3 regions of the Pseudomonas sp. Tul2A7 genome follow, and region 1 is predicted to be linked to each of the others. Evidence: predicted binding sites of a transcription regulator. Region 1 holds the regulator's gene; each other region holds the start of a gene.
The links. The regulator FliA, encoded in region 1, starts transcription of late flagellar genes. The targets are predictions, from matches to a motif close to CTAAAGTTTNNNNNNNNNNNGCCGNTAA.
Positions count from the first base shown of each region.

Region 2: a site for FliA is predicted at 8,923-8,950, ahead of flgM (flagellar biosynthesis anti-sigma factor FlgM). Genes of this name have one in related genera too.
Region 3: a site for FliA is predicted at 6,980-7,007, ahead of ACOYXJ_RS13850 (methyl-accepting chemotaxis protein). Genes of this name have one in related genera too.

Region 1 is NZ_CP186499.1:242,975-253,664, reverse strand. It holds gene flhA (flagellar biosynthesis protein FlhA) at 1-254, shown strand, start outside; gene flhF (flagellar biosynthesis protein FlhF) at 266-1,606, shown strand; gene fleN (flagellar synthesis regulator FleN) at 1,723-2,553, shown strand; gene fliA (RNA polymerase sigma factor FliA) at 2,550-3,290, shown strand; gene ACOYXJ_RS01245 (chemotaxis response regulator CheY) at 3,457-3,828, shown strand; gene ACOYXJ_RS01240 (protein phosphatase CheZ) at 3,847-4,635, shown strand; gene ACOYXJ_RS01235 (chemotaxis protein CheA) at 4,690-6,960, shown strand; gene ACOYXJ_RS01230 (protein-glutamate methylesterase/protein-glutamine glutaminase) at 7,010-8,158, shown strand; gene ACOYXJ_RS01225 (flagellar motor protein) at 8,158-8,898, shown strand; gene motD (flagellar motor protein MotD) at 8,911-9,801, shown strand; gene ACOYXJ_RS01215 (ParA family protein) at 9,845-10,633, shown strand; gene ACOYXJ_RS01210 (CheW domain-containing protein) at 10,636-10,690, shown strand, end outside.
Region 2 is NZ_CP186499.1:3,759,009-3,769,698, reverse strand. It holds gene ACOYXJ_RS16945 (ribonucleoside-diphosphate reductase subunit alpha) at 1-2,571, shown strand, start outside; gene flgE (flagellar hook protein FlgE) at 2,849-4,189, opposite strand; gene flgD (flagellar hook assembly protein FlgD) at 4,221-4,946, opposite strand; gene flgC (flagellar basal body rod protein FlgC) at 4,962-5,405, opposite strand; gene flgB (flagellar basal body rod protein FlgB) at 5,409-5,816, opposite strand; gene cheR (protein-glutamate O-methyltransferase CheR) at 6,187-7,014, opposite strand; gene ACOYXJ_RS16915 (chemotaxis protein CheV) at 7,061-7,993, opposite strand; gene flgA (flagellar basal body P-ring formation chaperone FlgA) at 8,076-8,837, shown strand; gene flgM (flagellar biosynthesis anti-sigma factor FlgM) at 8,986-9,312, shown strand; gene ACOYXJ_RS16900 (flagella synthesis protein FlgN) at 9,361-9,828, shown strand; gene ACOYXJ_RS16895 (flagellar brake protein) at 9,917-10,663, shown strand.
Region 3 is NZ_CP186499.1:3,062,146-3,072,835, reverse strand. It holds gene coaE (dephospho-CoA kinase) at 1-23, shown strand, start outside; gene yacG (DNA gyrase inhibitor YacG) at 20-220, shown strand; gene ACOYXJ_RS13890 (hypothetical protein) at 227-442, opposite strand; gene ACOYXJ_RS13885 (energy-coupling factor ABC transporter permease) at 508-1,197, opposite strand; gene ACOYXJ_RS13880 (FAD/FMN-containing dehydrogenase) at 1,194-1,661, opposite strand; gene ACOYXJ_RS13875 (DUF1780 domain-containing protein) at 1,792-2,418, shown strand; gene ACOYXJ_RS13870 (MOSC domain-containing protein) at 2,415-2,942, shown strand; gene ACOYXJ_RS13865 (DUF3094 domain-containing protein) at 2,994-3,167, shown strand; gene ACOYXJ_RS13860 (NAD(P)/FAD-dependent oxidoreductase) at 3,231-4,529, shown strand; gene ACOYXJ_RS13855 (HvfA family oxazolone/thioamide-modified RiPP metallophore) at 4,811-5,218, shown strand; gene ACOYXJ_RS13850 (methyl-accepting chemotaxis protein) at 5,282-6,907, opposite strand; tRNA gene ACOYXJ_RS13845 (tRNA-Pro) at 7,072-7,148, opposite strand; tRNA gene ACOYXJ_RS13840 (tRNA-Lys) at 7,246-7,321, opposite strand; tRNA gene ACOYXJ_RS13835 (tRNA-Pro) at 7,327-7,403, opposite strand; tRNA gene ACOYXJ_RS13830 (tRNA-Asn) at 7,413-7,488, opposite strand; gene clpB (ATP-dependent chaperone ClpB) at 7,786-10,350, opposite strand; gene pgeF (peptidoglycan editing factor PgeF) at 10,481-10,690, opposite strand, start outside.

The DNA of each region.
Region 1 (10,690 bases):
CAGGACAAGGCTCGGAAGAGGGCGTTCTGCTGGAGCCAAGCATGGCCGAGAAGCTGCAGCGTTCGCTCATCGAAGCGGCGCAGCGTCAGGAAATGCAAGGTCAGCCGGTGATCCTTTTGGTCGCCGGCCCGATCCGCGCGATGCTCTCGCGCTTTGGCCGCCTCGCAGTCCCTGGATTGCATGTGCTGGCCTACCAGGAAATACCGGACAACAAGCAAGTGACCATCGTTGCGACAGTAGGGCCCAACGGCTGAGGTAGTGGTTTATGCAAGTTAAGCGTTTCTTTGCCGCCGATATGCGTCAGGCCATGAAGCTGGTTCGTGATGAGCTGGGCGCTGATGCCGCCATCATTGGCAACCGCCGCATTGCCGGCGGTGTCGAGCTGACGGCGGCACTGGATTACAAATTGTCGGCGCTGGCGCCACGGGTTCCGAACATGGAACTCGAAGACGAGCTGCGCAAGACCCAGTCGCGCATCGTCACCGCCCAGGCCGAGTTGAGCCTGCGTGGCGAAGCCGATGGCAATAGCAACCGCCAGATCTTCGCCGGCCTGCCGTTGACCGCTGGTTTGCCGCTGACTGCCGCTGAACCGCTGAGCGAGCCGACTTACGCCGCCCCGGCGCGTCCGGCCCCGGCGCCTGCGCAGTCTTCCGGCGGTGTTGATCCGCGCGCACTGGATTCGATGCGTTTTGAATTGAACAGCCTGCGCGAGCTGATGGAAGTTCAGCTCGGCACTCTGGCCTGGAATCAGCTGCAAGGCAGCCGTCCAGCGCAAGCCAATCTGTATCGTCGTCTGCAACGTATCGGTCTGTCCGGCCCGTTGTCGCGCGATCTGCTGGCGATGATCACTGATATCGAAGAACCCCGTCAGGCCTGGCGCATGTTGCTCGCACACCTGGCGCGGATGATTGCCGTGCCGGAAGTCGAGCCGCTGGAAGAGGGCGGTGTGATTGCCATGGTCGGCCCTGCCGGCATGGGCAAGACCACTACTCTCGCCAAGCTTGCCGCGCGTTATGTGCTGAAATACGGCGCGCAGAATGTCGCGCTGGTGAGCATGGACAGTTTCCGCATCGGCGCTCAGGAACAACTGAAGACGCTGGGCCGCATTCTCAATGTGCCGGTAACTCACGTCGATCCGGGCCAATCGCTGGTGCAGGCACTGGATCCACTGCTGCGCAAACGCGTGGTATTGATCGATACTGCCGGCCTGCAAGCCAGTGATCCGGCGCTGCGCATGCAGCTGGAAAGTCTGGCCGGACGTGGCATTCGTTCAAAAAATTATCTGGTCTTGGCAACCACCAGCCAGAAACAGGTTCTAACCGCCGCTTATCACAGTTACAAGCGTTGCGGGCTTGCCGGCTGCATCCTGACTAAACTGGATGAAACGGCCAGCCTTGGCGAAGTGTTGAGCCTGGCGATCAGTCATGAATTGCCGGTCGCGTACCTGACCGATGGCCCACGGATTCCGGATGATTTGCATCTGCCGCGCCGTCATCAACTGGTCAGTCGCGCCGTCAGCGTGCAAATGCAGGAAGAACCCAGCGAAGAAGCCATGGCTGACATGTTCGCTGATATCTATCACAGCCCGACCAAGCAGGTAGGCTGAGGTATTCATGAACAGTTTTTGTACCTACATCGATGGTCTGCCATGCATTGTTCCGGTTGTGAACGCGCAGCCAGTAATGTGGCCTCCGTCTATGCAAGACAAGGTAAAGAAATAACATGGGCAGCATGCATCCCGTACAGGTGATCGCGGTGACCGGCGGCAAAGGTGGCGTCGGCAAGACTAACGTGTCAGTGAACTTGTCGCTGGCGCTGGCAGAGCTTGGCCGTCGGGTCATGCTGCTGGACGCCGACCTCGGTCTGGCGAACGTTGACGTATTGTTGGGGCTGACCCCTAAACGCACGCTGGCCGACGTCATCGAAGGCCGTTGCGAGTTGCGCGACGTGCTGTTGCAAGGCCCCGGTGGCATCCGCATCGTCCCGGCCGCGTCCGGCACGCAAAGCATGGTGCACCTGAGCCCGGCGCAACACGCCGGTCTGATTCAGGCGTTCAGCGACATCGGCGACAATCTCGACGTACTGGTGATCGACACCGCTGCGGGTATTGGTGACTCGGTAGTCAGTTTTGTACGCGCCGCGCAGGAAGTGTTGCTGGTGGTCTGCGACGAGCCAACCTCGATCACCGACGCTTACGCGCTGATCAAACTGCTCAACCGCGATTACGGCATGAACCGCTTCCGCGTGCTGGCCAACATGGCGCAGAGCCCGCAGGAAGGGCGCAACCTGTTCGCCAAGTTGACCAAGGTCACGGACCGCTTCCTTGACGTCGCTCTACAATACGTCGGCGCCGTGCCTTACGACGAAAGCGTGCGTAAAGCGGTGCAGAAGCAGCGCGCGGTGTACGAAGCCTTTCCGCGTTCCAAGTGCGCACTGGCGTTCAAGGCGATCGCGCAGAAGGTCGACACCTGGCCGCTGCCCGCCAACCCGCGTGGCCACCTTGAGTTTTTCGTCGAGCGCCTCGTGCAGCAAACGGCAGGGCCCGTGCTATGACAGCAAGCGGTATGAACTACTACAAGAAGTCGGCACGTGACGCGCAGTACGAGTTGATCGAGCGTTACGCGCCACTGGTCAAACGCATTGCCTATCACTTGCTGGCACGCTTGCCGGCGAGTGTGCAGGTCGAAGACCTGATCCAGGCCGGGATGATCGGCCTGCTCGAAGTCTCGACCAAATATGACGCCAGCAAAGGCGCCAGTTTCGAAACGTACGCGGGCATACGAATCCGCGGCGCGATGCTCGACGAAGTGCGCAAAGGGGACTGGGCGCCACGCTCGGTTCACCGCAATACCCGGATGGTCAGCGACGCAATTCGCTCAATTGAAGCTAAAACCGGCCGTGATGCTAAAGATCACGAGGTTGCGGCCGAACTCCAATTGAGTCTCGACGATTACTACGGGATTTTGAATGACACTTTGGGCAGTCGCCTGTTCAGTTTCGACGACCTGTTGCAGGACGGCGAACACGAAGGGCTGCACGAGGATGGCGCGAGTGCTCATATGGAGCCGTCACGCGATCTGGAAGATGAACGCTTCCAGGCGGCGCTGGCGGACGCGATTGCCAATTTGCCGGAGCGTGAGCGACTGGTGTTGGCGCTGTACTACGACGAAGAGCTGAACCTCAAGGAGATCGGTGAAGTCCTTGGCGTCAGTGAATCGCGGGTCAGCCAGTTACACAGCCAGTGCGCGGCCCGTTTGCGGGGGCGTTTGGGGGAGTGGCGAGCGCGCTGAAGGCAGTGTGGGGACACTGCGAACGAGGCTGGTGCGGTGATGAACGGCACCGGTCTTGCTCTGTTGTGCTCCAGACAGTCTTTGAGTGCTGCGCCGATTGATTGAAGTGGCGCGTCCAGGTGCTGGGCGCGTTTAAGACTGCTTGGAGGTCGAATTGAACAAAGACATGAAAATCCTCATCGTTGATGACTTCTCAACGATGCGGCGGATCATCAAGAACCTGCTGCGTGATCTTGGGTTCACCAACACCGTCGAGGCTGACGATGGCGTGACTGCCATTCCAGTGCTCAACAGCGGAAGCATCGACTTTCTGGTAACGGACTGGAACATGCCGGGCATGACCGGTATCGACCTGCTGCGCCACGTGCGTGCCGATGAAAAGCTCAAGCACCTGCCAGTGCTGATGGTGACTGCAGAAGCCAAGCGCGAGCAGATCATCGAGGCCGCTCAGGCCGGTGTGAACGGCTACGTAGTCAAACCTTTCACGGCTCAGGCGTTGAAAGACAAAATCGAGAAGATTTTCGAACGCATCGGCTGATGAACGCGCGGGGGAGCTATGGAGCATAACGAATCTTCACAGGGCGATTTCGAGTCGACCCTGAAAAAACACGCGGTCGAACTGGTCGAAAGCCTTGAAAAAGGCAGGTTCGGCGACGCTGTGCAACTGATCCATGAGCTCAATCAGACCCGTGACCGTGGCCTGTACCAGGAAGTGGGCAAGCTCACACGTGAACTGCACAGTGCGATCGTCAACTTCCAGATCGACCCGAACATGCCGCAGGCCGAGGAAGTGTCGCAAATCACCGACGCCACCGAACGCCTGGGCTATGTGGTCAAGCTGACGGAAGCCGCGGCCAACCGCACCATGGATCTGGTGGAAAGCGCCACACCGGTGGTCAACAGTCTGGCTGATGAAGCGCAGACCTTGAGCGCCGATTGGGGTCGCTTCATGCGTCGCGAGGTCGGGGCTGAAGAGTTCCGTGAACTGGCGCGCCGGGTCGACGGTTTTCTGTCACGCAGCAGCACGGACAACCGTGCGGTGTCGAGCAATCTCAACGACATCCTGCTGGCCCAGGATTACCAGGACCTCACCGGTCAGGTGATCAAGCGTGTGACCCAGCTGGTCACCGAAGTCGAAAGCAATTTGCTCAAACTCGTGCTCATGGCCAGTCAGGTCGACCGCTTTGCGGGCATCGAACATGACCGCGCCGCGATGCTTGCAGAAAAAGATCCACAAAAACATCTCTCGCAGGGTGAAGGTCCGCAGATTCATGCCGATAAACGAGAAGACGTTGTGTCCGGTCAGGACGATGTGGACGATTTGTTATCCAGCCTCGGGTTCTAGAGTTTTGGAATTTTAGGTTTTTTGGGTTTTTAGACCTGTAGGAGCACCCCATTAATGAGCTTCGGCGCCGATGAAGAGATCCTTCAGGATTTCCTGGTTGAGGCCGGCGAGATTCTTGAGCAACTGTCCGAACAACTGGTCGAGCTGGAAAGCCGCCCGGATGACGCAGATCTGCTCAACGCAATTTTTCGCGGTTTCCACACTGTAAAAGGGGGCGCCGGCTTCCTTCAGCTCAATGAGCTGGTGGAGTGCTGTCACATCGCCGAAAACGTGTTCGACATCCTGCGCAAGGGTGAGCGTCGCGTTGATGCAGAACTGATGGACGTTGTCCTCGAAGCACTGGACGCGGTGAACAGCATGTTCACTGAGGTTCGTGAGCGTGCGCCGATCACCGCGGCCACCCCGGAACTGCTGGCCGCCCTGGCGCGTCTGGCCGAACCGCAATCGGCGGACGAAGCCCCGGCTTCGCCAGTGGCCGAGATGATCGAAGAACTGGTCGTCGAAGGCGACGCGTCGGGCGACATCACCGATAACGAATTCGAACAACTGCTGGACTCGCTGAACGCCGTCAAGGCTGAAGCTGAAGCCCCGGCCGCTGCTGCACCTGCGCAAACGGCCAATGAAGCCGCGAGCGATGAAATCACCGATGCCGAGTTCGAGTCGTTGCTTGATCAGTTGCACGGCAAGGGCCAGTTCGCGGTGGACGCGGTTGCACCAGCGGCGACAGCCCCTGCGGCGCCGGCCAAGGGCGACAGCTCCGACATCACCGACGACGAATTCGAAGCCCTGCTCGATCAGTTGCATGGTAAGGGCAACTTTGCCGTGGACGCGCTGGAGTCGGCGATTGCTTCGGCACCGGCGCCGGCTGCTCCAGCGGCCGCCGCTGCCGGCAGTGATCTGATCAGCGATCACGAGTTCGAATCGCTGCTCGACGAATTGCACGGTAAAGGCAAGTTCTCCGAAGTCGGCACCGCCGCTGCTGGCAGTGCTTCGACCGTCGCCACGCCTGCCGCCAAGGCACCGGCCGCTGCTGCAGCGCCCAAGCCTGCCGCCAAGCCTGAGCCAAAAGCCGAAGCGCCAAAACCGGCTGCCGCTGCTGCACCGGCTCCGGCCCGTGCGCCGGCAACACCGCCACCGGAAAAACCGGCAAGCGAAGCCGAAACCACCGTACGCGTTGACACGGCGCGTCTCGACGAAATCATGAACATGGTTGGCGAGCTGGTGCTGGTGCGTAACCGTCTGGTGCGCCTGGGTCTGAACAGCGGCGATGAAGCCATGCAAAAGGCCGTGTCGAACCTCGACGTGGTCACGGCTGACTTGCAGACCGCCGTCATGAAGACGCGGATGCAGCCGATCAAGAAGGTCTTCGGGCGCTTCCCGCGTCTGGTTCGAGATCTGGCGCGTCAACTGAAGAAAGAGATCAACCTGGAACTGGTGGGCGAAGAAACCGACCTCGACAAAAACCTTGTCGAGGCCCTGGCCGACCCGCTGGTCCACTTGGTGCGCAACGCGGTCGACCACGGCATCGAGTCGCCGGAAGAACGCGAAGCGTCGGGCAAGGCCCGTGGCGGTCGCGTGGTGCTGGCGGCCGAACAGGAGGGCGACCACATCCTGCTGTCGATTTCCGATGACGGCAAAGGCATGGACCCGAACGTCCTGCGCGCCATCGCGGTTAAACGCGGCGTGATGGACAAGGACGCGGCCGATCGCCTCAGCGACACCGAGTGCTACAACCTGATTTTCGCCCCGGGTTTCTCGACCAAGACCGAGATCTCCGACGTCTCCGGCCGCGGTGTCGGCATGGACGTGGTGAAGACCAAGATTTCCCAGCTCAACGGTTCGATCAACATTTATTCGACCAAGGGCCAGGGCTCGAAGATCGTCATCAAGGTGCCGCTGACCCTCGCGATCATGCCAACCCTGATGGTCATGCTCGGCAATCAGGCGTTTGCGTTCCCGTTGGTCAACGTCAACGAAATCTTCCACCTCGACCTGTCGACCACCAACGTCGTCGACGGTCAGGAAGTGGTGATCGTGCGGGACAAGGCCTTGCCATTGTTCTACCTCAAGCGCTGGCTGGTCAGCTCCGCCGCTCACGAAGAGCAGCGTGAAGGCCACGTGGTGATCCTTTCGGTGGGCACCCAGCGGATCGGCTTCGTCGTCGATCAACTGGTCGGCCAGGAAGAAGTGGTCATCAAGCCATTGGGCAAAATGCTGCAGGGCACTCCGGGCATGTCCGGCGCCACCATTACCGGTGACGGCCGCATCGCGCTGATTCTCGATGTTCCAAGCATGCTCAAGCGTTACGCCGCACGGCGTATTTGAATCCGGGGCGGCGGGGCGACAACGTCCCGCTGCACCTAATGGAGTGTTTATGGCAGTCAAAGTCCTGGTGGTGGACGATTCGGGTTTTTTCCGCCGCCGCGTCTCGGAAATTCTTTCTGCGGATCCGAGCATTCAGGTGGTCGGCACCGCCACCAACGGTAAAGAGGCGATTGATCAGGCGCTGGCACTCAAGCCGGACGTGATCACCATGGACTACGAGATGCCAATGATGGACGGCATCACGGCAGTGCGGCACATCATGCAGCGCTGCCCGACCCCGGTGTTGATGTTCTCCTCGCTGACCCACGAAGGCGCCCGGGTCACCCTCGATGCGCTGGACGCCGGCGCGGTGGATTTCCTGCCGAAGAATTTCGAAGACATCTCGCGCAATCCGGAGAAGGTCAAGCAATTGCTGTGCGAAAAGGTGCATAGCATCTCGCGCAGTAATCGTCGTTTCAGTGCTTATAGCGCACCGGCTCCAGCCGCAGCGCCAACGCCTGCACCGGCTCCGGCGCCATCCAGCTTCAGCAGCCACAGCACCAGCGCACCGGCACGTCCGGCACCCGCGCCTGTGCATGCACCTGCTCCAAGCCGTGCTCCGGCTGCCAGCGCTTCGTCGCCGGCACCGAAACGCAAAGCCTACAAACTGGTTGCCATCGGCACGTCGACGGGCGGCCCGGTTGCCCTGCAACGTGTGCTGACGCAGTTGCCAGCGAACTTCCCGGCGCCGATCGTGCTGATCCAGCACATGCCGGCAGCGTTCACCAAGGCGTTTGCCGAACGTCTCGACAAGCTGTGCCGCATCAGCGTCAAGGAAGCCGAGGACGGCGACATCCTGCGTCCGGGCCTGGCGTTGCTCGCGCCCGGTGGCAAGCAAATGATGATCGATGGCCGTGGCGCGGTGAAAATCCTCCCGGGCGACGAGCGTCTGAACTACAAGCCGTGCGTGGACATCACCTTCGGTTCGGCAGCGAAATCCTACGGCGACAAAGTTCTGGCGGTGGTGTTGACCGGCATGGGCGCCGATGGCCGTGAAGGCGCGCGTCTGCTCAAGCAGGGCGGCAGCGCCGTGTGGGCGCAGGATGAAGCCAGTTGTGTGATCTACGGCATGCCGATGGCTATCGTCAAAGCCGACCTCGCCGACGCGGTGTATAGCCTCGACGACATCGGCAAGCACATTGTCGAGGCGTGTATCTGATGGATGTTCTAAGCCTTATCGGGATCATCATGGCGTTCGTCGCCATCATCGGCGGTAACTACCTTGAAGGTGGTCACCTCGGTGCGCTGGCCAACGGCCCGGCGGCATTGATCGTACTGGGCGGCACCATCGGTGCCGCACTGCTGCAATCGCCGATGAGCGCGTTCAAACGCGCCATGCAGATTCTGGCGTGGATCTTCTTCCCGCCGCGTGTGGACTTGGCCGGCGGCATTGATCGCGTGGTCAACTGGAGCCTCACCGCACGCAAGGAAGGTCTGCTCGGGCTGGAAGGCGTGGCCGATGCCGAACCGGACAACTACTCGCGCAAGGGCCTGCAACTGCTGGTCGACGGTGCCGAGCCGGAAGCGATTCGCAGCATCCTCGAAGTGGATTTCTACACCCAGGAAGCCCGCGACATCGAAGCCGCGAAAGTCTTCGAAAGCATGGGCGGCTACGCGCCGACCATCGGCATCATCGGCGCGGTGATGGGCCTGATCCACGTGATGGGCAATCTTGCTGATCCGACCCAGTTGGGCAGTGGCATTGCTGTGGCTTTCGTTGCGACCATCTATGGTGTGGCCAGTGCCAACCTGATCCTGTTGCCGGTGGCAGCCAAATTGAAGTCAATCGCGTTGCGGCAGTCGCGTTATCGCGAAATGTTGTTGGAAGGCATTTTGTCGATCGCCGAAGGTGAAAACCCTCGCTCCATTGAGTTGAAGCTGCAAGGCTTCATGGACTAAGGGAATAACCTCATGGCACGTCGTCGCCACCAGGAAGAGCATGTAAACCACGAACGCTGGCTGGTTTCCTACGCTGACTTCATCACGTTGCTGTTCGCGTTCTTCGTGGTCATGTACTCGATTTCGTCGATTAACGAAGGCAAGTACAAAGAGATTTCCGAAGCGCTGGTCGGGGTCTTCAAGGACTCCGACCGCGCGCTCAAACCGATTCCGATCGGCGACGAGCGACCGAAAACCGTGACCCCGGCCAAGCCGCTGGTCAAGGACGCCGAGCAGATCGACGCCGGTATCGCCGGCGCCAGCGATCCGCTGAAAAGCATCGCCGATGACATCAGCGCTGCGTTCGGCGACTTGATCAGCTCCAACCAGATGACCGTGCGCGGCAACGAACTGTGGGTCGAGATCGAACTCAACTCCAGCCTGTTGTTCGGCAGCGGTGACGCCATGCCGAGCGATATCGCGTTCAACATCATCGACAAGGTTGCAGCGATTCTGAAACCGTTCGACAACCCGATTCACGTCGAAGGCTTCACCGACGATCAACCGATCCGCACCGCGCAGTACCCGACCAACTGGGAGCTGTCCTCGGCGCGTTCGGCAAGCATCGTGCGCATGCTGGCCATGCAGGGTGTGAACCCTGGCCGATTGGCATCGGTGGGTTACGGCGAGTTTCAACCGGTGGCCAACAACGCTACCGCTGAAGGCCGGGGGAAAAACCGCCGGGTGGTTCTGGTGGTCTCGCGAAATCTCGATGTACGTCGCAGTCTCACGGGCACCGGAACCGCCAATGCGCAACCGGACGCTGCGTTGAAGCGTGCTGGCACACAAACTGCACCGACCCCGGTCAAGACGCCGGGACGCGAGAGTGCCGTCAATTCTCCGTCACCCGCATTAACACGCTGAGCTATGTCTCGGTCGAGCATATCGGCCGGGAGGAACGAACTGAATGAGAGTCTGGGCAGTCGCCAATCAAAAGGGTGGTGTCGGTAAAACCACATCTTCCATCGCTTTAGCCGGATTGCTGGCCGAGGCGGGCAAGCGCGTGGTTGTGGTCGATCTCGACCCGCACGGCTCGATGACCAGCTATTTCGGCTACGACCCCGACAGCCTGGAGCACAGCAACTACGACCTGTTTCTGCACAAGGGCAGCGTGCCGCAAGGACTGCCGGGGCAGTTGCTGTTGTCGACCAGCGATGAACGCATTTCCCTGCTGCCATCGAGCACCGCACTCGCGACCCTTGAGCGTCAGTCGCCGGGGCAGAGTGGCCTCGGTCTGGTAATCGCCAAGAGTCTGGCGCAGCTGTGGCAGGATTTCGATTACGCGGTGATCGACAGCCCGCCGTTGCTCGGCGTGCTGATGGTCAACGCCCTCGCGGCGAGCCAGCAACTGGTGATCCCGGTGCAGACCGAGCATCTGGCCGTCAAAGGTCTGGAGCGCATGGTCAACACCTTGGCGATGATCAATCGTTCGCGCAAACAGGCGTTGCCGTTCAGCATCGTGCCGACCCTGTTCGACCGCCGTACGCAGGCATCGATGCATACCTTGCGTGTGCTGCGCGACAAATTCCCAGAAGAGATCTGGCAGGGTTATATCCCGGTCGATACCCGTCTGCGCGATGCCAGTCGTGCCGGTGTCACGCCTTCGCAATTCGACGGCAAGAGCCGTGGCGTGCTGGCGTATCGCGCGCTGCTCAAGCATCTGTTGGCGCAACAACTTGTTCCGCAGGTGGCTTGAGCATGAATCGGCCGCTGAAGTTGACGTCGAAGCCGCAGTTGGCTTTGCAGTCGTATC
Region 2 (10,690 bases), 3.1 Mb from region 1:
CTGATGCGTGCCGGCGAGCAAAAAGTGGCGCGCGACTACGTGATCTACCGTGACGGCCGTTCGAAAGAACGCGCTGCCCACGCACCGGCCGAAGAAGCGGTCAACGCGCACCCGTCGATCCGCATCACCCGTGCCGACGGTAGCCTGGCGCCGCTGGACATGGGTCGCCTGAACACCATCGTCACCGAAGCCTGCGAAGGCCTGGAAGAAGTCGATGGCGACCTGATCCAGCGCGAAACCCTGAAAAACCTCTACGACGGCGTGGCCCTGACCGACGTCAACACCGCACTGGTGATGACCGCCCGTACTCTGGTCGAGCGTGAGCCGAACTACTCGTTCGTGACCGCCCGCCTGCTGATGGACACCCTGCGTGCCGAAGGCCTGGGTTTCCTCGGTGTGGCCGAAAGCGCCACTCACCACGAAATGGCCGACCTGTACGCCAAGGCACTGCCGGCCTACATCGCCAAAGGTATCGAGTTCGAACTGCTGAACCCTGTGCTGGCCTCCTTCGACCTGGAAAAACTGGGCAAGGCGATCAACCACGAGCGCGATCAGCAATTCACCTACCTGGGCCTGCAAACCCTGTACGACCGTTATTTCATCCACAAGGACGGTATCCGCTTCGAACTGCCGCAGATCTTCTTCATGCGCGTGGCCATGGGCCTGGCGATCGAAGAGAAGCAGAAAGAAGACCGTGCAATCGAGTTCTACAACCTGCTGTCGTCCTTCGACTACATGTCGTCGACCCCGACCCTGTTCAACGCCGGTACCCTGCGTCCACAGCTGTCGAGCTGCTACCTGACCACCGTGCCGGATGACCTGTCGGGCATCTACCACGCGATCCACGACAACGCCATGTTGTCGAAATTTGCTGGCGGTCTGGGCAACGACTGGACGCCGGTGCGTGCACTGGGCTCGTACATCAAGGGCACCAACGGCAAGTCGCAAGGCGTGGTTCCGTTCCTGAAAGTGGTGAACGACACCGCCGTTGCCGTTAACCAGGGTGGCAAGCGCAAAGGCGCTGTGTGTGCCTACCTGGAAACCTGGCACATGGACATCGAAGAGTTCATCGAGCTGCGCAAGAACACCGGTGATGATCGTCGTCGTACCCACGACATGAACACTGCCAACTGGATCCCTGACCTGTTCATGAAGCGTGTCTTCGATGACGGCAAGTGGACCCTGTTCTCGCCATCCGAAGTGCCGGACCTGCACGACCTGACCGGTAAAGCCTTCGAAGAGCGCTACGAGTACTACGAAGCCCTGACCGAATACCCAGGCAAGGTCAAACTGTTCAAGACCATCCAGGCCAAAGACCTGTGGCGCAAAATGCTCTCCATGCTGTTTGAAACCGGCCACCCATGGCTGACTTTCAAAGACCCGTGCAACCTGCGCAGCCCGCAGCAGCACGTCGGCGTGGTTCACAGCTCGAACCTGTGCACCGAGATCACCTTGAACACCAACAAGGACGAGATCGCCGTTTGCAACCTGGGCTCGATCAACCTGCCGAACCACATCGTGGATGGCAAGCTGGACACCGCCAAGCTGCAACGCACCGTGAACACCGCTGTGCGCATGCTCGATAACGTGATCGACATCAACTACTACTCGGTGCCACAAGCGAAGAACTCCAACTTCAAGCACCGTCCGGTCGGTCTGGGCATCATGGGCTTCCAGGACGCTTTGTACCTGCAGCACATCCCTTACGGTTCCGACGCTGCCGTCGAGTTCGCCGACAAGTCGATGGAAGCGGTCAGCTACTACGCGATCCAGGCGTCCTGCGACCTGGCTGACGAGCGTGGCGCGTACGAGACGTTCCAGGGTTCGCTGTGGTCCAAAGGCATCCTGCCGCTGGATTCGCAACAGATCCTGATCGAGCAGCGTGGCCAGAAGTACATCGACGTTGACCTGAACGAAACCCTCGACTGGGCACCGGTTCGCGCCCGTGTACAGAAAGGCATTCGTAACTCCAACATCATGGCCATCGCACCGACCGCGACCATCGCCAACATCACTGGCGTATCGCAGTCGATCGAACCGACCTACCAGAACCTCTATGTGAAATCGAACCTGTCGGGCGAATTCACCGTGATCAACCCGTACCTGGTTCGCGACCTCAAGGCTCGCGGCCTGTGGGACTCGGTCATGATCAACGACCTGAAGTACTACGACGGTTCGGTTCAGCAGATCGAGCGCATCCCGCAAGAACTCAAAGAGCTCTACGCGACCGCGTTCGAAGTGGACACCAAGTGGATCGTTGACGCCGCCAGCCGTCGTCAGAAGTGGATCGACCAGGCCCAGTCGCTGAACCTGTACATCGCTGGCGCATCGGGCAAGAAGCTCGACGTGACCTACCGCATGGCCTGGTACCGTGGTCTGAAAACCACTTACTACCTCCGTGCCCTGGCTGCGACCAGCACCGAGAAGTCGACCATCAGCACCAGCAAGCTGAACGCTGTTTCCAGCGGCGGCAACCACGGTGATGATTCGGTTCTGGCGGCTCCTGCCGGTCCTGCTCCAGTGCCAAAGGCTTGCGCGATCGACGAGCCGGATTGCGAAGCTTGCCAATAAGCTGAGCTGACTCAGGCGTTGCGAGACGCCTGATACGCTTCAGGCAAAAGAAAACCCCCGACAGACTTCTGGTGTGTCGGGGGTTTTCTTTTGCCCGAGAGAAAAAGCCCTTCCCCCTCACGCCCGCCGTATCTGACAACCCTGAGCGTCCAGGTGAACGGAGGCAAAGTGAATACTTCCGGCACAACTGTTCCGCAGAACTGCCGTCCACCCCCTTATCACGCCCACAAAAAAGCCCCTCGAAACGAGGGGCTCCTGGGTACGACTCAAACCAGAATCAGGTCATCTGAATGATGGTCTGCATGATGGTGCTCTGGGTCGAAATGGTCTTCGCGTTCGCCTGATAGTTGCTCTGGCCCTTGATCAGGTCCACCAGTTCATTGGTCAGGTTAACGTTCGACTCTTCCAGCGAGTTGGACTGAATCGAACCCAAGGTGCCGGTTTCCGGAGCGTCATAACCCGGGATACCCGAAGCGAAGGTTTCCTTCCAGCTGGTGCCGCCTACTGCTTGCAGACCTTGCTCGTTGGTGAAGCTGGCCAGTGCAACCTGACCGATCGCCTTGTTCTGGTTGTTGCTGAAGTTGGCGAACAACGTACCGGTACCGTCGATGGTCAGGTTGGTGATCTGGCCAGTGGCGTAACCATCCTGAGTCGGGATGGTACGCGAGGTATCCGCGTTGTACTGAGTGGTCTTGGCCATGGAAACGGTCACGCCGTTCGGGTTGGCAGCCGCGCCGTTAGGCGTGAAAGTACCGTTGGTGACGGTGCCCGGCACCCAGTTTTTCAGTGTCAGATCACTGCTGATTACCGCAGGATCACCTGCAACCGGAGCAGGAGTGCTGACCTGGACGAGTTTGCCGGCAGAGTCGAACGTCAAAGTCGATGCAATCGGCGGAGTGGCAGCTTTGCTTGGATCACTGCCGGTTGCATCCGGGTTGCGCCCATCGACCAGCGTGTACACCTTCCAGGTGTTTTCGCCCGTCTTCACGACGTACTGATCCATGTTGTGCTTGTTGCCCTGGGTGTCATAGATCGGGGTGCTGAACGACTCGGTGTAAGTCTCGACCTTGGACGGATCGAACTTGACAGCGGTGGCGCCGGTATCAACGATCACCGGTGCCGACGAGTTCAGGTTGATGCTCGAAGCCACGGCCGAAGTGGACTTTGGCGCCAGGTTAGAGGTGTCGATCTTCAGGTCGGTCAACACGCCCTTGATGATTTTGCCGCTGGAATCCACAGCGTAACCTTGCAGGCGCGAGGTGTAGTCGGTGTTGGTGATGAAACCGGCGTCGTCGACTTTGAAAGTACCGGCACGGGTGTAGGAAATCGAGCCGTTGTTGCTCATGGTGAAGAAGCCGGAACCGTTGATACCCATGTCCAACACGTTGCCGGTGTTGTTGATGTCACCCTGGGTGAACTGCTGGGAAACGTTGGCCAGGCGCACACCGTTGCCGATGACTTTGCTGCCGGTGCCCAGGCGGGTCGCCGAGTAAACGTCTTCGAATTCTGCACGGGACGATTTGAAACCGGCGGTCGCGACGTTGGCGATGTTGTTGCCGGTCACGTCCAGTTGTTTGTTGGCTGCATAGAGACCGCTAAGGCCGATATTGAAAGACATATTCCACTCCTTTGTTGCCGGTTAGTCGGCTCTATATACCAATGGTTTGTACTTTGGACAGGGCAACGGAGCCCTTGCCAGCCAGGTTGAGCATCAGCTCGCCACCGGTCTGGCTGATCGTCACGCTGTTGACCGTTGCCGGCAGGTAAGTGGCCAGATCGGTCGCGGTGCCGTTGATCGGTGCGCTCGCCTTGAAGGTGTAGGTACCGGTCGGCACGAGGGTGCCGGACGTGTCCTTGCCGTCCCAAGTGAAGCTGGCACTGCCAGCGGCGCGACTGCCCAGATCGATGGTGCGAACCGTCTTGCCGCTGCTGTCGGTGATGGTCACGGTGCCCTCAGCAATGGACGTCGACAGGTTCACCGAACCGGTCAGGCCTTTGCTCGGGTCGTCGAGTTGCGCGGTGTTGGTCTGCACAATGACGTTGCGACCGACCAGCGACGACGCCTGCAGCGCTTGCGACGAGTTGTAGTTGCCGGCCAGGCCACTCACGGTGGAGTTCAGCGTGGTGATGCCTTCAAGGCTGCTGAACTGCGCTAGCTGGGCAACGAATGCGCTGTTGTCCTGTGGATCGAGCGGGTTCTGGTTTTTCAGCTGGGTAACCAGCAGTTGCAGGAACGCGTCCTTGCCCAGCGCTTGACCGCCGGTGGCGCTGTTGGTCGCCGAAGCGATGCCGCCCGTCGTGGTGCTGCTGGTCTTCGCCGAGTTGGCGAGAATGTCCTTCAGGCTCGGCGTGCTGGTGGTATCGGTAACACTCATGGCAGTCGCCCCTTATTACTGACCGAGGGTCAGTACCTTCTGCATCATGGTTTTGGCGGTGTTCATCATTTCGGCGTTGGTCTGGAACGAACGGCTCGCGGAAATCATGTCAGCCATTTCTTCCACCACGTTGACATTCGGGTAGTAGACGTAGCCTTTGGCGTCAGCCGCCGGATGATTCGGCTCGTAACGCGCTTCGAGGTTGCTCTGGTCTTCGACCACGCCGAGCACCTGTACGCCTTGACCGGCCGCGTCCTGACTCTGGAACAGCGAGTTGCTGCCAGCGTTTTGGCCGCCCTGGAACATGGTGGCGAATACCGGGTGACGGGCGCGGTAGGTCTGGTCGATGCTCGACGAGACGGTCTCGGCGTTGGCGATGTTCGAGGCCACGGTGTTCAGACGTGTGGTTTGTGCGCTCATGCCGCTGCCGGCAATGTTGAAAACGCTGGACAGGGACATGAATTACTCTCCGCGCAGGGCTGATACCAGCCCTTTGAATTTGCTGTTGAGCAGGGTGAAGCTGGCCTGGAAGCCGACGGCGTTTTCCGCGTAGTTCGACTGTTCCAGTTGGGCGTCCACGGTGTTCTGGTCGATCGAAGGTTGCATCGGCGTGCGATACATCAGCGATTCGTCGCCGTTGCCCAGGCCTTCAGCTTCGATGTGACGGCTGTTGGTCATGTTCAACGCGATGGTGCCGTTGGCGTTTTTCTGGGTCTGTGCTTCAAGCACTTTGGAGAAGTCCAGATCCCGCGCCTTGTAGTTCGGGGTATCGGCGTTGGCGATGTTGTTGGCCAGCACTTCGGCACGCTGGGCGCGGAAGCCCAATGCCTTTTCGTGAATGCCGAGCGCTTTATCGAAGCTGATGCTCATGTCGGGAACCTTCAGGTGACCGGTTTTTCGTAACTGAGCTTTAGCAAGCGCCGTGCCAAACCACAAAACCCGCGTAAACCGGGGCTTTGCCGGGAGTCGGCAAAGCGGCAATGCCAGAAAAGCGGCAACCGGTTTCCGCCGGATGCCGCTTTTCTGCCGCTTGCCGTCCATCTCATACACACCACTGTCCCTGTAGGAGTGAGCCTGCTCGCGATAGCGGTGGGTCAGGCATCGATGATGCTGAATGTGCTACCGCTATCGCGAGCAGGCTCACTCCTACAGGGGTTTTGTGGTGTCAGGGAGAATTTCTTCGGGCATAAAAAAACGGCAGGCCTTTGCGGGCCTGCCGTTTTTTGTGTTGCCGATGCAATCATTTCGCCTGGTAAATGATCCCCGGGCTGCACTGCACCATCTGGTAATGGTCCGGCAAACCGTTCAGCGCTTCGGAAGCGCCAAGGAACAGATAACCGCCCGGCTTCAACGTGCTGTGAATGCGCAACAGGATGTCTTTCTTCACTTCGGCAGAGAAGTAGATCAATACGTTGCGGCAGAACACGATGTCGAACTTGCCCAGCGCGGCATAGCTGTCGAGCAGGTTGAACGAGCGGAACTCCACCCGGTTCTTGATCGGCGCCTTGATCACCCAGCGCCCCGGCCCTTTCGGGTCGAAGTAGCGCTGCAGACGTTCCGGCGACAAACCGCGACCGATCGCCAAGCTGTCGTACTCGCCCGTCTTGCAGTTGGTCAGCATGAGGCCGGACAGATCAGTGGCGACGATCTGCACGCCCATCTTCAACTGGCCAAGATTGCTGCGCTCGAACTCGTCGATCGACATCGACAGCGAGTACGGTTCCTGGCCCGACGAGCACGCCGCCGACCAGATCCGCAGACGCTGGTTGGGGCTGGCCTTGATCGCTTCAGGCAGCACCTTGTTCTTCAAGACTTCAAACGGATAGGTATCGCGAAACCACAAGGTTTCGTTGGTCGTCATGGCATCGACCACTTGCTCGCGCAAACCGCTGCGCGGCTGGGTCTGGATGCGCTGAACCAGCTCACCCAGGGATTTGATGCCTTGCTGCTCCATCAGTTTGTTGAGACGGCTCGAGACCAGGTACTGCTTGTTTTCACCGAGCAAAATGCCACAGGCTTTTTCCAGGAAGACCCGGAACTGTTCGAAATCCAAATTACCCGTAGACAATGATGCCGCCTCTTAAATCGTGTTGACCGCCAGGAGCAAAACGCTCCTAGCTGATATCTGCTGCTTTGATCCGGTCGACTACCCGGGATGCCAGGTCATCAGGGCGAAACTTGGCCAGGAAGTCATCGGCACCGACTTTCTTGACCATCGCCTGATTGAATACCCCGGACAACGAAGTATGCAGGATGATGTGAAGCTTTTGCATGCGTGCGTCGCCGCGGATTTCCGCCGTCAGGGTGTACCCGTCCATCTCCGGCATCTCGATGTCGGAAATCATCATCAGGAACTCTTCTTCCGGCTTCTTGCCCTCGTCGACCAGCTTGCGCAGGTAATCCAGCGCCTGCTTGCCGTCGTTCAGCGCCACCACTTCGACACCGATCGTCTGTAGACAACGCGTGACCTGCTTGCGCGCCACCGACGAGTCATCGACCGTCAAAACACGCAACGACAGTGCCTTGGTCTGGGTCTCGACATCGACCACGCCCACCGAAATCGCTTCCGGTGTCGGCGCAACTTCGGCCAACACTTTCTCGACGTCGATGATTTCGACTAACTGATTGTCCACTCGAGTCACAGCGGTCAGGTAATGATCGCGACCCGTGCCCTTGGGCGGTGGATGAATCTCTTCCCAGTTCATGTTGACGATGCGCTCCACCGAGCGGACCAGGAAACCCTGGGTCTTGGTGTTGTACTCCGTGATGATCACGAACGGGTTGTTCTTGTCCTTCAACGCTCCGGAACCGGTGGCCATTGCCAGATCAAGGATCGGAATGGTCGCCCCCCGGATATTTGCCACCCCGCACACGACAGGACTGGACTTGGGCATCAACGTCAGCGACGGGCATTGCAACACTTCCCGTACCTTGAACACGTTGATTCCGTAGAGCTGCTGACCGTCGAGACGGAACAACAACAGCTCCAGGCGATTCTGCCCCACCAGTTGCGTGCGCTGGTTCACCGAATCCATTACACCAGCCATGCCCAGACTCCTACACCAACGCCAAGTGTTGTTGCGACGCACATTCATTGCTAAACGGCACGGCGCTTGCTTTTTAACTCGTATGAACGCTCAAACGACATTTTTTCGACGCCTGACATCTCCCCTCCGCAGAGGGCTTTGTGCTGCGGGCGCTATTTGCTGCTTTTTCGCTGGCAGCCCTGCCATTGCTGATGCGGTTACCTTGCCTGACATGCTTATCGGCGTCACTCAGGGCTTTCTTGAGTTCACCGTAGAAGACTATCTGGCTACCAGTCAAACGGAAGGCCGCTACGAAATCGAAGTAAACCAGCTCGACCCCCGTATGCGCATGCCTATGTGCGACAAGGAATTGACAGCCACGCTGGAGAGTCCGGCACGTCCGCTGGGCCGGGTTACCGTGAAGGTTCGCTGCGAAGGCGCCTCGCCCTGGACTGTGTTCGTGCCCGCTCAAGTCCGCCTGTTTCGCGAGATTGTGACAACCACCCGACCGCTGAAACGTGCCGGGATTATCGAACCACAAGACGTGACTCTGCGTGAGCGCGACGTGAGCACGATCAACCAAGGCTTTCTGACCTCGGTAGACGAAGCGATCGGGCAGAAATTAACCCGACCAACGGTAGCCGATCAGGTCATTACCCTGGTTCATCTGGAACAGGCGGAAGTCATTCGCAAAGGTGATCAAGTGGTCATCACTGCGCGTAGCGGTACGCTGGCCGTGCGCATGCCCGGTGAAGCACTGGCCAATGGCGGTTTGAAAGAGCAGATCCGGGTAAAAAACCTCAACTCGCAACGGGTCATCAAGGCGCAAGTCACCGCGCCGGGCCAAGTGGAAGTGGCGATGTAGAAAACTGGCGCTGACCCCGGCTGTTCCCTAAACTGTGCCGCAGCAGGACACGCGCCGGCGCATGCAAGGCTCATTGTAAATGTGCCTAAAGTTTTCCAGGGGATGGCCGAAAACATGGCAAGCGTCCAAATTCCCAGAGGTTTTTATCATGGTCATCGATTTCAGCCGTTTGAACAGCTCCTCGTCACTTACGGGCAGTACACGTACCAGCAACGCCAAGGAAACCGCCGAAACCGGCACCTCCGCGCCGCTGAATACCCCGGCCGAACAGGCCAGTACCGCAAAAAGCGGGGAATCGGTACACCTCAGCAATGAGGCTCAACAGTTGCAGAAGGTCACTGACAAGCTGCGCGATCAACCTGCTGTCGACAAAGCCCGTGTGGCCGAGTTGAAAGCCGCGATTGCCGATGGCAGCTATAAAGTCGACAGCAACCGTGTAGCCAGCAAACTGCTCAACTTCGAAGCCCAGCGCTAGGCCTTTGCCTGCGCCAGGCTTTTGGACGCTTAAAACCCAAGGCCAGCCATGCACGACACTAATTTATTGCAATTGATCAACGACGACTTTGCTCCAGCTCAACAATTGCTGGAGTTGCTGCAAACCGAATCCCTCGCGTTGCACGGTCGCGACATGCCGCTGCTGGAAGAAATTCTGGCGCACAAACAGGCGTTGATCATTCTGCTTGAACAGCATGGCCGCAAACGCAGCGAAATCCTCGCCAGCCTCAATCTGCCGACTGATCGTACAGGTCTTGAGCAATTGGCTGGCCAGTCGAGCATTGGCGAGCAGTTGTTGACGCAAGGCGACGCATTGACCGATCTGATCGCGCAATGCCAGGCCGCCAACCTCAAGAATGGTCAGTCGATCCAGATCCAGCAGGCCGCCACGGCCAATCAGCTGAAGATCCTCACCGGTGGTGAAGCGCCAGCGCTTTATAACGCCAGCGGTACATTTGCCAAACCCGCCACGCCGCGTCCGCTCAGCCAGGCATGAGCCGTTGATGCGCCAGCTCTATCAACCCGCGGAACATGCTGGCAAAATGCTGGCTAGTCGTCATATTTTGTCTGGAGATTGATAAACCGTGTCCAACGCCCTCAGCGCGGATGATGCTCCGCAGCCCCCTAAGGTGCTTACCACGCCACTGGAAATCTCCAGCAACCTGCGCCAGCTGCAAGAAAGCCACGATCCGCTGATCATCACCTTTCATGAGCGCAGCCAGCGCTTCCAGAGCTACCTGATCAAAGTCGACCGCGACAGCGCTTCGATCGCACTGGACGAGATGATCCCGCGTGATGGAGAACGCTTTCTGCTGGCCGGCGAGCCGTTCAAGGTCGAAGGTTTTCACGACGGCGTTCGTATCGCCTGGGAATGCAACGGCACGCTGAACATTGAAGAATCCGACGGCGACCGTTTCTACACCGGCGAACTACCGACCGAAGTGGTTTACCACCAGCGCCGCAATGCTTTCCGCGCCGCGCTGAAACTGACTGATCTGGTCAGCGTTGAACTGGGCGGAGAAAAGCTCAAGGCGCCGATCAACGGCAAACTGCTGGATATCTCCGCGACTGGCTGCAAGCTGCGCTTCGAAGGCGATATCACTGACCGCCTGCAACTGGGCCAGGTCTATGACCGCTTGATCGCCCCGCCGCTGTTCGGCAACCAGCCGACCTCCGTCGAACTGCGTTATCTGCACTTCGAAGAAAAACTCAACATCACCTTCGCCGGCCTGCGCTTCCACAACATCAGTGGTCAGGCCGCACGTAACGTCGAGCGTTTCGTGTATCAGCTGCAACGTGAAGCACGCCGTTTCGATAAAGACGATATGTGATTCGCAGCGACCAACAAAAAGGGCAGT
Region 3 (10,690 bases), 2.8 Mb from region 1:
CTTTATCCGGAGGCCAAGCATGAGCCAGATCCCCACCGTTGAATGCCCGACCTGCGGCGCCCCCGTGGAATTCACCCCCGAAAACAAGTTTCGGCCGTTCTGTTCCGATCGCTGCAAACTGATCGACCTCGGCGCCTGGGCGTCGGAAGAACACAAGATTCCGGTCGCTCCGGATGCCGAGGACGAACTGTTTTCCGGCGATTTCGATCCGCGCCACTGATCCCGATCAGGGCCGCATAAAGCCGTAGTCCTGATCGTCGTCGAGGTTTTCCGCGAGAAAGCGCAACTCGTCGGCCAGGTCTTCGGCGTTGCGCACAGCCTTGCTCTGCTGCACCACCGCACTGAGCAAGGCACGCAAACTCAACCCCGGGTCAAAGCCCACCTCCTGCGCCATGTCCAGACTCTGCCGGGTCTCCTGTCTTGCCCACTCGTAAACGCTCATGCCGCTGCTCCTGAAGGGATTTGCGCGAGCATGAAATTTCCCGCGCGTGGCGGGTTTGATGTGGATCAAGACTTCGGGTCGTCGTCCTTCCACGGCGCCGAGAGGTAGCGCGTGCGGTTGAAGGTTTCCAGCCATTCCGGGCTGAATACCACCAGCGCACTGATGATCATGCCGTTGATGAACGCTTCGGGGAAAATGATCAGCCACACGTAACCGATAAAGTCTTCCAGCCATTCCGGCATGGCGAATAGGCCGTCGTACCACAGCAGCGTCAGACTGAGGATCAGGCACAACAAGGCCGACAACGCGGCGGCAAAGAATCCGGAACAGAAAATGTACACAAACGGATTGCGCGGTTGAGCACGCTCGACGAGGATTGCCACGCACTCGGTGACCAGCACCGGCAGCAAAATGAACAAAGCACCATTGACCCCCATCGCCGCGAGATCCTGACGCCCGAGCAGCACCAGGCCGATTTGCGCCACCAGCCCGCCGACGATCGCCAGCGGCCAGTCCAGCAACAGCGTTACCGCCGTCATGCCGAGGAAGTGATACGACACGCCCGTGTCGAAATCCCTGCGCATCAACCACAACAGAAACAACGCAAACACGGTGCCGAACAGCAGATGCTGACGCCGGCTGTCGCTGAACAACTCGACCCACGGCGCCCGTACGATCGCCCAGAGCAGCACCGGCAGATAAATCAGCCAGCCCAGCAGCAGACTTTCATTTGCCAGCACCTCGACGCCGATCATGGGCGCGCCTTCTCCAGTGCCTCGCGCAGTTCGCTCGCGTTGGCGTACTCACGTTGCGAGAGCAATCGACCGTCCTTCAATTGCAACCACAACACCTGGCCTTCTGCGCCGGGATAGCGCGACGCGACCCGGCCTTCTCGATCAAGCATGACCCGGTAGTGGTAGTCGCGCATGGCCGGTACGGCAAACATTCTGGCAATCAGCGCTGGCATGCGCTGGATATCGGCAACGAATACCGCGTGGCGCGCCTCCAGATAGCCCTTGGGCTGATCCTTCAACGCTTCTTTGATCAGCTTGGCGCCGTCCATATCGCGCGCCACCAGCAACGTGGTGGTGCTGTTGTCGAGGGTGAAGGGCTGCTCGTACTGGTCGAGCAACGTCCAGGGAGCCAGACGCTCGCCGGGTTCGAGTGCATGGGCAAACAGCGGAAGAACAGCAAACAGCAGCAGCCAGCGAAATTTCACGATGAGTCCTCACGGTTTGGCGTAAATAGTCGATTGCCATGAGTCTACACCGCCCTTCTCCACTGCCCACTGATGCACTTTGCCGCGTAACGCTTTCTGCTTGTCGCATTTGAACGCTAAGCTTGGGCCTATGGATGACTCAGATTATTTACGCCTGCTGACCATCGCGGCCGAGCAAGCCAACGCCTTTCTGTCCAATGCCCGCAAATGGGAGCGTGAGCGTTGGGTCTGCCAACGCCTGCTGCAAGGCTTGAATATTCCCTACCGCGCCGACGAATTCGCGCCGGCCGGCGAACCGCCGGATGTGCTGTTTCGCGACGCCAATTTCGAGGTGTTCTTCGTGCTCGACGAGGGGCGCCGACTCAACGACGAATGGCGCGATGAACTGCAGCGACGACGCAGCGCCTTCTCTCTCAGCCAACTGGTGCGCCGTGAGGCCAAGCCCAAGCGCATTCCGGCCAATGAATTCCTGCTGCGACTGGCACCGACCTTGCGCAAGAAGGCGCACAACTACAAGGAACGCGGTATGGATCTGGGCGAATTGGATATCATCGCCTTCGCCAGTCTTAAACGTGAGGTGCTGGATCTGAACAGCCATTTCCCCCCGCCCACTGAATATCTGCGCCAAGGCTGGCGCTCGCTGTCCCTCGTCGGCCCGACCTTCGCCCGTGTGCTGTTCGCTCACCCGGACGCACCGGACTTCCTGCGTAGCAACCTCGGTCGCAGCATTGTTTTTGATGTGGGAATCAGCCTGTGACGCCGCTGCAGCAATTGATTGCCGATGTGCCACAGACTGGGTGTGTGCGCTGGATCGGCGTGCGTCCGGAATCCCGTGGGCCGATGATCGAACTCGATGCCGTGGAAGCTCGACTTGAAGCTGGACTGACCGGCGATCACGCCCGCCCCGGTGTGCGCAACGCACGGCAGGTGACCCTGATCCAGTGGGAACACCTCGCGGTAATCAGCGCATTGATGGGCCGACCGCACGATCAACCAGTCAGGCCTGAAGATCTGCGGCGCAATCTCGTTATCAGCGGTATCAATTTGTTTAGCCTCAAGGGTCGGCGCTTTCGCATCGGTCAGGCAATATTCGAAACCACGGGCTGGTGTCAGCCCTGCGCACGGCTGCAGAACAACCTCGGCCCGGGCACCTTTCAAGCGGTGCGCGGGCATGGCGGAATTACCGCGCGGGTGTTACAAAGCGGGATCATTCGCCTCGAAGACCGTGTAAGCGTCGAGCCGGTTCCGGACAGCGGCTATGCTGCGTTCAACCCCGGATAAAAACCGCTGTAGCTTCTGCCCATTCAGCAACGTCTACCTGACGAGGCAAATATGACCAGCCGCCTGAACCCCGAAGACCAGAAACATGTCGAAGAGTACCTGCAACTGTCCCAACACCGAGTCGAGCGCCGGCCTTTCCGGCCGTGGATGCTCCTCGTGCTGGTGCTGGCAGTGACCATTGGTCTGGGCCTGTTGAGCCGATTTATCAGTTACCTGACGCTATGAGCAGCCTCGCGCTCGCTTGGGTAACCGCACCGATTTCCTTTAAAAACCTTGCGAGTTATCCCCATGTCCCATCGTATTGTTATTGTCGGCGGCGGCGCCGGCGGTCTGGAGTTGGCTACCCGTCTGGGTAAGACTCTGGGCAAGCGCGGCACGGCCAGTGTGATGCTGGTCGACGCCAACCTGACGCACATCTGGAAACCGCTGTTGCACGAAGTGGCTGCCGGATCGCTGAACTCCTCCGAAGACGAACTCAACTATGTTGCCCAGGCAAAATGGAACCACTTCGAGTTCCAGCTAGGGCGCATGAGCGGGCTCGATCGTGCGCAGAAGAAAATTCAACTGGCGGCGACCTACGACGAAAACGGCGTAGAACTGGTGCCTGCACGTGAAGTGCAATACGACTCGCTGGTAATCAGCGTCGGCAGCACCACCAACGATTTTGGCACTCAGGGCGCGGCGCAGCACTGCCTGTTCCTCGACACCCGCAAGCAAGCCGAGCGCTTCCATCAGCAATTGCTGAATCACTATCTGCGTGCACATGCCGGGCAAACCGATGTGGTCGAGCAGATCAGCGTGGCCATCGTCGGTGCCGGTGCGACCGGTGTCGAGCTTGCGGCAGAGCTGCATAACGCTGCGCATGAGTTGGCCGCTTATGGTCTGGACCGGATCAAACCGGAAAACATGCACATCACCCTGATCGAAGCCGGGCCACGGGTGTTGCCTGCCCTGCCGGAGCGCATCAGCGGGCCGGTGCACAAGACCCTGGAAAAACTCGGGGTCAATGTGATGACCAACGCTTCGGTCAGCGAAGTGACCGCCGACAGCCTGATCACCGCCGACGGCAACGAGATCAAGGCCAGCCTGAAAGTCTGGGCGGCGGGCATTCGCGCACCGGGTTTCCTCAAGGACATCGACGGCCTGGAAACCAACCGCATCAATCAGCTGCAAGTGTTGCCGACCCTGCAAACCACCCGTGACGAGAACATCTTCGCCTTTGGCGATTGCGCCGCGTGCCCGCAACCGGGCACCGATCGCAACGTGCCGCCCCGGGCGCAAGCCGCGCACCAACAGGCCTCGCTGCTGGCCAAGTCGCTGAAATTGCGCATCGAAGGCAAGGCCCTGCCGGAGTACAAGTACACCGACTACGGCTCGCTGATCTCGCTGTCGCGTTTTTCGGCTGTGGGTAACTTGATGGGCAACCTGACCGGCAGCGTGATGCTCGAAGGCTGGCTGGCGCGGATGTTTTACGTGTCGCTGTATCGCATGCACCAGATGGCGCTGTATGGGCCGTTCCGCACGGCGATGCTGATGCTGGGCAGCAAGATCGGCCGTGGCACTGAACCGCGTCTGAAACTGCACTAAAAAACCTTGTAGGAGTGAGCCTGCTCGCGATAGCGGTGTGTCAAACGACAACGATGCTGTCTGATACACCGCTATCGCGAGCAGGCTCACTCCTACATTTGATTTGTGATTCTGTCTCGTAATGTATCTGCGTCCGTAATATCTAACCTTCGCTTACAAACTCCCCGCCTGGCGACACAGTCGCGATACACCGCCACCGCCTAATGGCCACACCCGAGCAACACCTGCTCAGGCTTGCGTCTTTAACGTGTGGTTGCGTTTTGCAGCCCAGGAGAATCCAAATGTCCCGTACTTCGACCCTCGGTAAAAAATCCATTGGCCTGATCGGCGCCGCACTGGCTGGCGGTCTGATGTTGTCCGGTTCGGTGTTTGCCGCTCAACCACTGGCGCAGGGGTACATGGTCGCCTCGGCGGAAACCTCGGTGAAAGCGCCGGAAGGCAAATGCGGTGAAGGCAAATGTGGCGATGCTTCGATGGCCAAGACTGACAGCGATGGTGACGGCAAGGTCTCCCGCGCTGAATTCCTCAAAGTCGCGCCAAAGTCCGACTTCGACAAGATCGACACCAACCATGATGGTTTCATCGACGAGCAGGAGGCCTACAACAACGTGAAGGCCAACTTTGAAGCCAATGGCAAGAAGATGCCGAAAGGCCTGTTCGAACACCTGAAAGACCAAGACGGCGCCTGATCAGCGGAAAAAACCAAGCCGCGCTTCTCCTGAGAGAAACGCGGCTTTTTCATGTCTGCCGTTTTACAACTGGAAGCGCCGCACCATGCCCTGCAAGGCGTTGGCCAGTTGCGACAACTCATGGCTGGAGGCACTGGTCTGGTTAGCGCCAGCGGCAGAACGTACTGACAAATCACGGATATTCACCAGGTTGCGATCAACTTCCCGCGCGACTTGCGCTTGTTCTTCCGCAGCGCTGGCAATGACCAGATTGCGCTCATGGATCTCATGCACCGACGCGGTAATGGTTTGCAGCGCCTCACCGGCACGCTCAGCCAACGCCAGCGTGGTCGTCGCCCGCGCCGTGCTGGCCTGCATCGAATCCAGCGCCAGGCTCGAACCGCTGCGCATGCCCTGGACCATCTGCTCGATCTCCTGCGTCGATTGCTGCGTGCGATAAGCCAGCGCCCGCACTTCATCAGCGACTACGGCAAAGCCTCGGCCGCTCTCACCGGCCCGCGCCGCTTCAATCGCCGCGTTGAGCGCCAGCAGGTTGGTCTGCTCGGCAATCGCCCGAATCACGTCCAGCACTTTGCCGATGTCCTGCGACTGGTTGGCCAGTGATTGCACCAACTCACCGGTCTGTTGCACATCGCTGGCCAGAGCATTGATGGCCGTGGCGGTCTCACTGACCCGCACCTGGCCCAGATGCGCCGACTCGCTGGATTGACGGGTCGCGTCAGACGTCGACACCGCATTGCGTGCGACCTCTTCCACTGCGGCCGTCATCTGATTAACAGCCGTCGCAGCCTGTTCGATTTCGTTGTTCTGTTGTTGCAAACCCTGTGTGCTGTCGAGTGTCACTGCATTGAGTTCATCAGCAGCGGTCGCCAGTTGCGTGGCCGAACCGCTGATGCCTTTCAGCGTCTCACGCAGGTTCTGCTGCATGGTCGCCAGAGCCTTGAGCAAGCGACTGACTTCATCGTTGCCATGGGTTTCGATTGGCCGGGTCAGATCGCCCTGCGCGACACTTTCTGCGGCGCTCACGGCACTGCTCAGCGGACGAACGATACTGCGCGTGAGCATCATCGCCAGTGCCACCGTGGCCAGCGCGGCCAAAGCAATGAACAAGCTGACGATCGTGCGCGAGTTTTCGTAGTGAGCAGCGGACTTCTGACTTTCAGCCGCGACCTGTTTGGCAAACAGGTCCGCCAGGTCGTTGAGTTGCTTTCCGGAGCCATCGACGACGGTTTTCATGTCGACCAGCAACAATTTGGTCAGCTCATCACGCTTGCCTTGCTCGGCGAGGGCGAAGGATTGGGCGATGCCACTGCGATACGCGGCGAAGGTCTTTTTGAACTGGTCGTATAGCTGCTGGCCTTCCGGGGTGTTGACCAGTTTGTCGTAAGCGGCGATTTTCTCGCTCAGTTCCTTGTCGCGGGTGTCCATCTGGCTGCGGTAGGTGGCGATATTGTTCGTGTCCTGATCCAGCGCCATGCGCAACGAGATGGTGCGGATACGCAGCATGATCTCGCGAATCTCGTCGCCGCCACGAATGCTCGGCAGCCACTGATTTTCCACCGCGACTTCACTGTCGCGAATGCTCGACATCTGCCCCAGCGCAAAAACGCCGAGCAAGGCCACCAACACCGCGATCAGGGCGAACCCCAGAGCCGCCCGGGGAGCAATATTCAACTGACGAAGCAACATGACGAACGCCCTTATTCTTGTATTGGCCAGATTCAAGGGGCGAAGCCATGGCAGTCCCCTCGTGTTAGCGGGCTATCGGCAGGTTGTATGATGACTTGAAGGGGAAATGAGTTTTTGTCGGACAAAAAAAATCCCCGTATCTTTCGATACGAGGATTTTTAATATGGTCGGGGTAAGGGGATTCGAACTCCTGACATCCTGCTCCCAAAGCAGGCGCGCTACCGGACTGCGCTATACCCCGGTAAAAAAAAGGCGACCTTTCAAAGATCGCCTTCTTCGATCAGCGCTTTTGGCCTCTGATCTTAAGATTCGATCCCAGCGTTAACTGGTTTCAAAAATGGTGGGTCGTGTGGGATTCGAACCTACGACCAATTGGTTAAAAGCCAACTGCTCTACCAACTGAGCTAACGACCCAAAAATGGTCGGGGTAAGGGGATTCGAACTCCTGACATCCTGCTCCCAAAGCAGGCGCGCTACCGGACTGCGCTATACCCCGGTTTGAAATTGGCTCCGTGACCAGGACTCGAACCTGGGACCCAATGATTAACAGTCATTTGCTCTACCGACTGAGCTATCACGGAACTACATATTTCAATTTACAACGGTGAAACTTACTGCATCTAGTCACTCGTTCGCATCGCTGCGTTCGTGTGTCTGAGGCGCGCTATTCTACAACCTAGAACACCTCTGTCAACCCCCTAAATTGCTTTCAAGTTAATGATTTGCAACTTATTTCAGATTTCAACTCAGTGAGCTGAGACCGTCTTGGCGACTGACTGCGGGGCGCACTTTACAAGCCTTTTCCTTTGAGTTCAACAGCCTAACGAAAAAAAAGGCCCCACAATGTGGGGCCCTCCTTTTTTCATTGGCGTTTGGACTCAGTTGAAAACGATTTCGTCGTTCTCGACCTTGCCGGTCGCCGTTTCGCCTGGCATGAAGTGACCCGAGAGGATTAGCTGTGCCAACGGGTTTTCGATCCAGCGCTGAATCGCCCGTTTCAAAGGACGTGCGCCATACACCGGGTCGTAACCCACCGCGATCAGCTTGTCCATCGCTTCCGGGCTGAGCTCCAGCTTCAGCTCGCGCTCGGCCAGACGGCTGCGCAGACGGCCCAACTGGATCTCGGTAATGCCCGCGATCTGATCCCGCGCCAAAGGCTCGAAGATCACCACCTCGTCGACCCGGTTGATGAACTCCGGACGGAAGTGCGACGTCAGCGCATCCATGACTGCAGCACGCTGAGCCTCGCGATCACCGACCAGCTCCTGAATCTGCACAGAGCCGAGGTTCGAGGTCATGACGATCACGGTATTGCGGAAGTCCACCGTGCGGCCATGGCTGTCGGTCAGGCGACCATCCTCAAGCACTTGCAGCAAGATGTTGAACACATCCGGGTGCGCCTTCTCGACTTCGTCCAGCAGGATCACCGAATAAGGCTTGCGACGCACGGCCTCGGTCAGGTAACCGCCTTCTTCGTAACCGACGTATCCCGGTGGCGCACCGATCAAGCGAGCCACGGAATGTTTCTCCATGAACTCGGACATGTCGATCCGCACCATCGCCTCTTCCGTATCAAAGAGGAATTCAGCCAGCGCCTTGCACAGCTCGGTTTTACCGACACCGGTCGGGCCGAGGAACATGAACGAGCCGCTCGGACGATTCGGATCGGACAACCCGGCACGTGAACGTCGTACCGCATTGGCCACGGCGACCACGGCTTCTTCCTGACCAATCACCCGTTTGTGCAACAGGCTTTCCATTTTCATCAGCTTGTCGCGCTCGCCTTCGAGCATTTTCGACACCGGAATGCCGGTCCACTTCGACACAACTTCGGCAATCTCTTCCTCAGTCACCTTGCTGCGCAGCAACTGGTTCTCGCTCTTGCCGTGCTGATCGACCATTTGCAGGCTGCGTTCCAGATCAGGGATTACCCCATACTGCAATTCAGCCATACGGTTGAGGTCGCCTTTACGGCGTGCCGCTTCCAGTTCCTGGCGCGACTGCTCGATCTTCTGCTGAATCTGCGCAGAACCCTGCACCTCGGCTTTTTCCGAGTTCCAGATTTCTTCCAGATCGGAATACTCGCGTTCCAGTCGGACGATTTCTTCCTGGAGTTTCTCCAGACGTTTCATCGCCGCTTCGTCGCTTTCCTTCTTCAGCGCCTGAGATTCTACCTTCAACTGAATCAGGCGACGCTCCAGACGATCGAGCACTTCCGGCTTGGAGTCGATTTCCATGCGGATGCGGCTAGCCGCCTCGTCGATCAGGTCGATGGCCTTGTCCGGCAGCTGCCGGTCAGTGATGTAGCGATGGCTGAGCTTGGCCGCGGCGATGATCGCGCCGTCGGTGATCGCCACCTTGTGGTGAACCTCGTAACGCTCCTTGAGGCCGCGCAGGATGGCGATGGTGTCTTCTTCGCTCGGCTCATCCACCAGCACTTTCTGGAAGCGTCGCTCGAGCGCCGCGTCCTTCTCTATATATTGGCGGTACTCGTTCAGCGTGGTCGCGCCGACGCAATGCAACTCGCCGCGCGCCAGTGCTGGCTTGAGCATGTTGCCGGCGTCCATCGAGCCTTCGCCTTTACCGGCGCCGACCATGGTGTGCAGTTCGTCGATGAACAGAATGATCTGCCCTTCCTGCTTCGACAGTTCGTTGAGCAGCGATTTCAGGCGTTCTTCGAACTCACCGCGATACTTGGCACCGGCAATCAGCGCGCCCATGTCCAGCGAGAGCAAACGCTTGCCTTTAAGGCCGTCTGGCACTTCGCCGTTGATGATGCGTTGGGCCAGACCTTCGGCAATCGCGGTTTTACCCACGCCAGGTTCGCCGATCAGCACCGGGTTGTTCTTGGTGCGGCGTTGCAGAACCTGAATGGTGCGACGGATTTCGTCGTCACGACCGATCACCGGATCAAGCTTGCCGTCTTCGGCGCGCTTGGTCAGGTCGACGGTGTATTTATCCAACGCCTGCCGCGACTCCTCGTGATTGGCGTCGTTTACCGCTTCGCCGCCACGCAGGTTGTTGATCGCGTTTTCCAGGGCTTTCTTGCTCACGCCCTGACCGAGCAGCAACTTGCCGAGCTTGCTGTTCTCGTCCATCGCCGCAAGTAGCACCAATTCGCTGGAAATGAACTGGTCGCCCTTCTGCTGGGCCAGACGGTCAGCCTGATTGAGCAGGCGCGCCAGATCCTGCGACATGTTGACGTCACCGGTCGGGTTCTGGATTTTCGGTAATTGATCGAGCTCTTTGGTCAGCTCTTTGCGCAAGCTGTTGACGTCGAAGCCCACCTGCATCAGCAGAGGTTTGATAGAACCACCCTGCTGTTCAAGCATGGCTTGCATCAAGTGCGCCGGCTCAATCGCCGGATGATCGTGGCCGACAGCCAACGACTGGGCGTCGGACAAGGCCAACTGTAATTTGCTGGTTAAACGGTCTATTCGCATAAGTCACCTTCCTTTTGAGCAGGCCGGACCTAAAAACCATCCTGAATAAAGAAACCTGCCAGATACCACTGTAGATGCGGTCGATTCTGGGAGATTCAAGCGTCAGAGGGTTGATTCAGGTCAGGCAAGTCTAGCGGGTGAGCCAGATAAGGGAGGCAAAGCGACCGGTGCGTGACGCACGGCGATAAGAGAAGAAGCGTGGATCGGTCACGGTGCAGAAACCGCCGCCATAAACATCGGTAACACCACGTTCAGCCAGACGCAGGCGCGCCAGCTTATAAATGTCAGCCATGAACTTGCCGGCGTTGTCGCTCGGCACGAAGGCTTCTGCCGCTGCGGG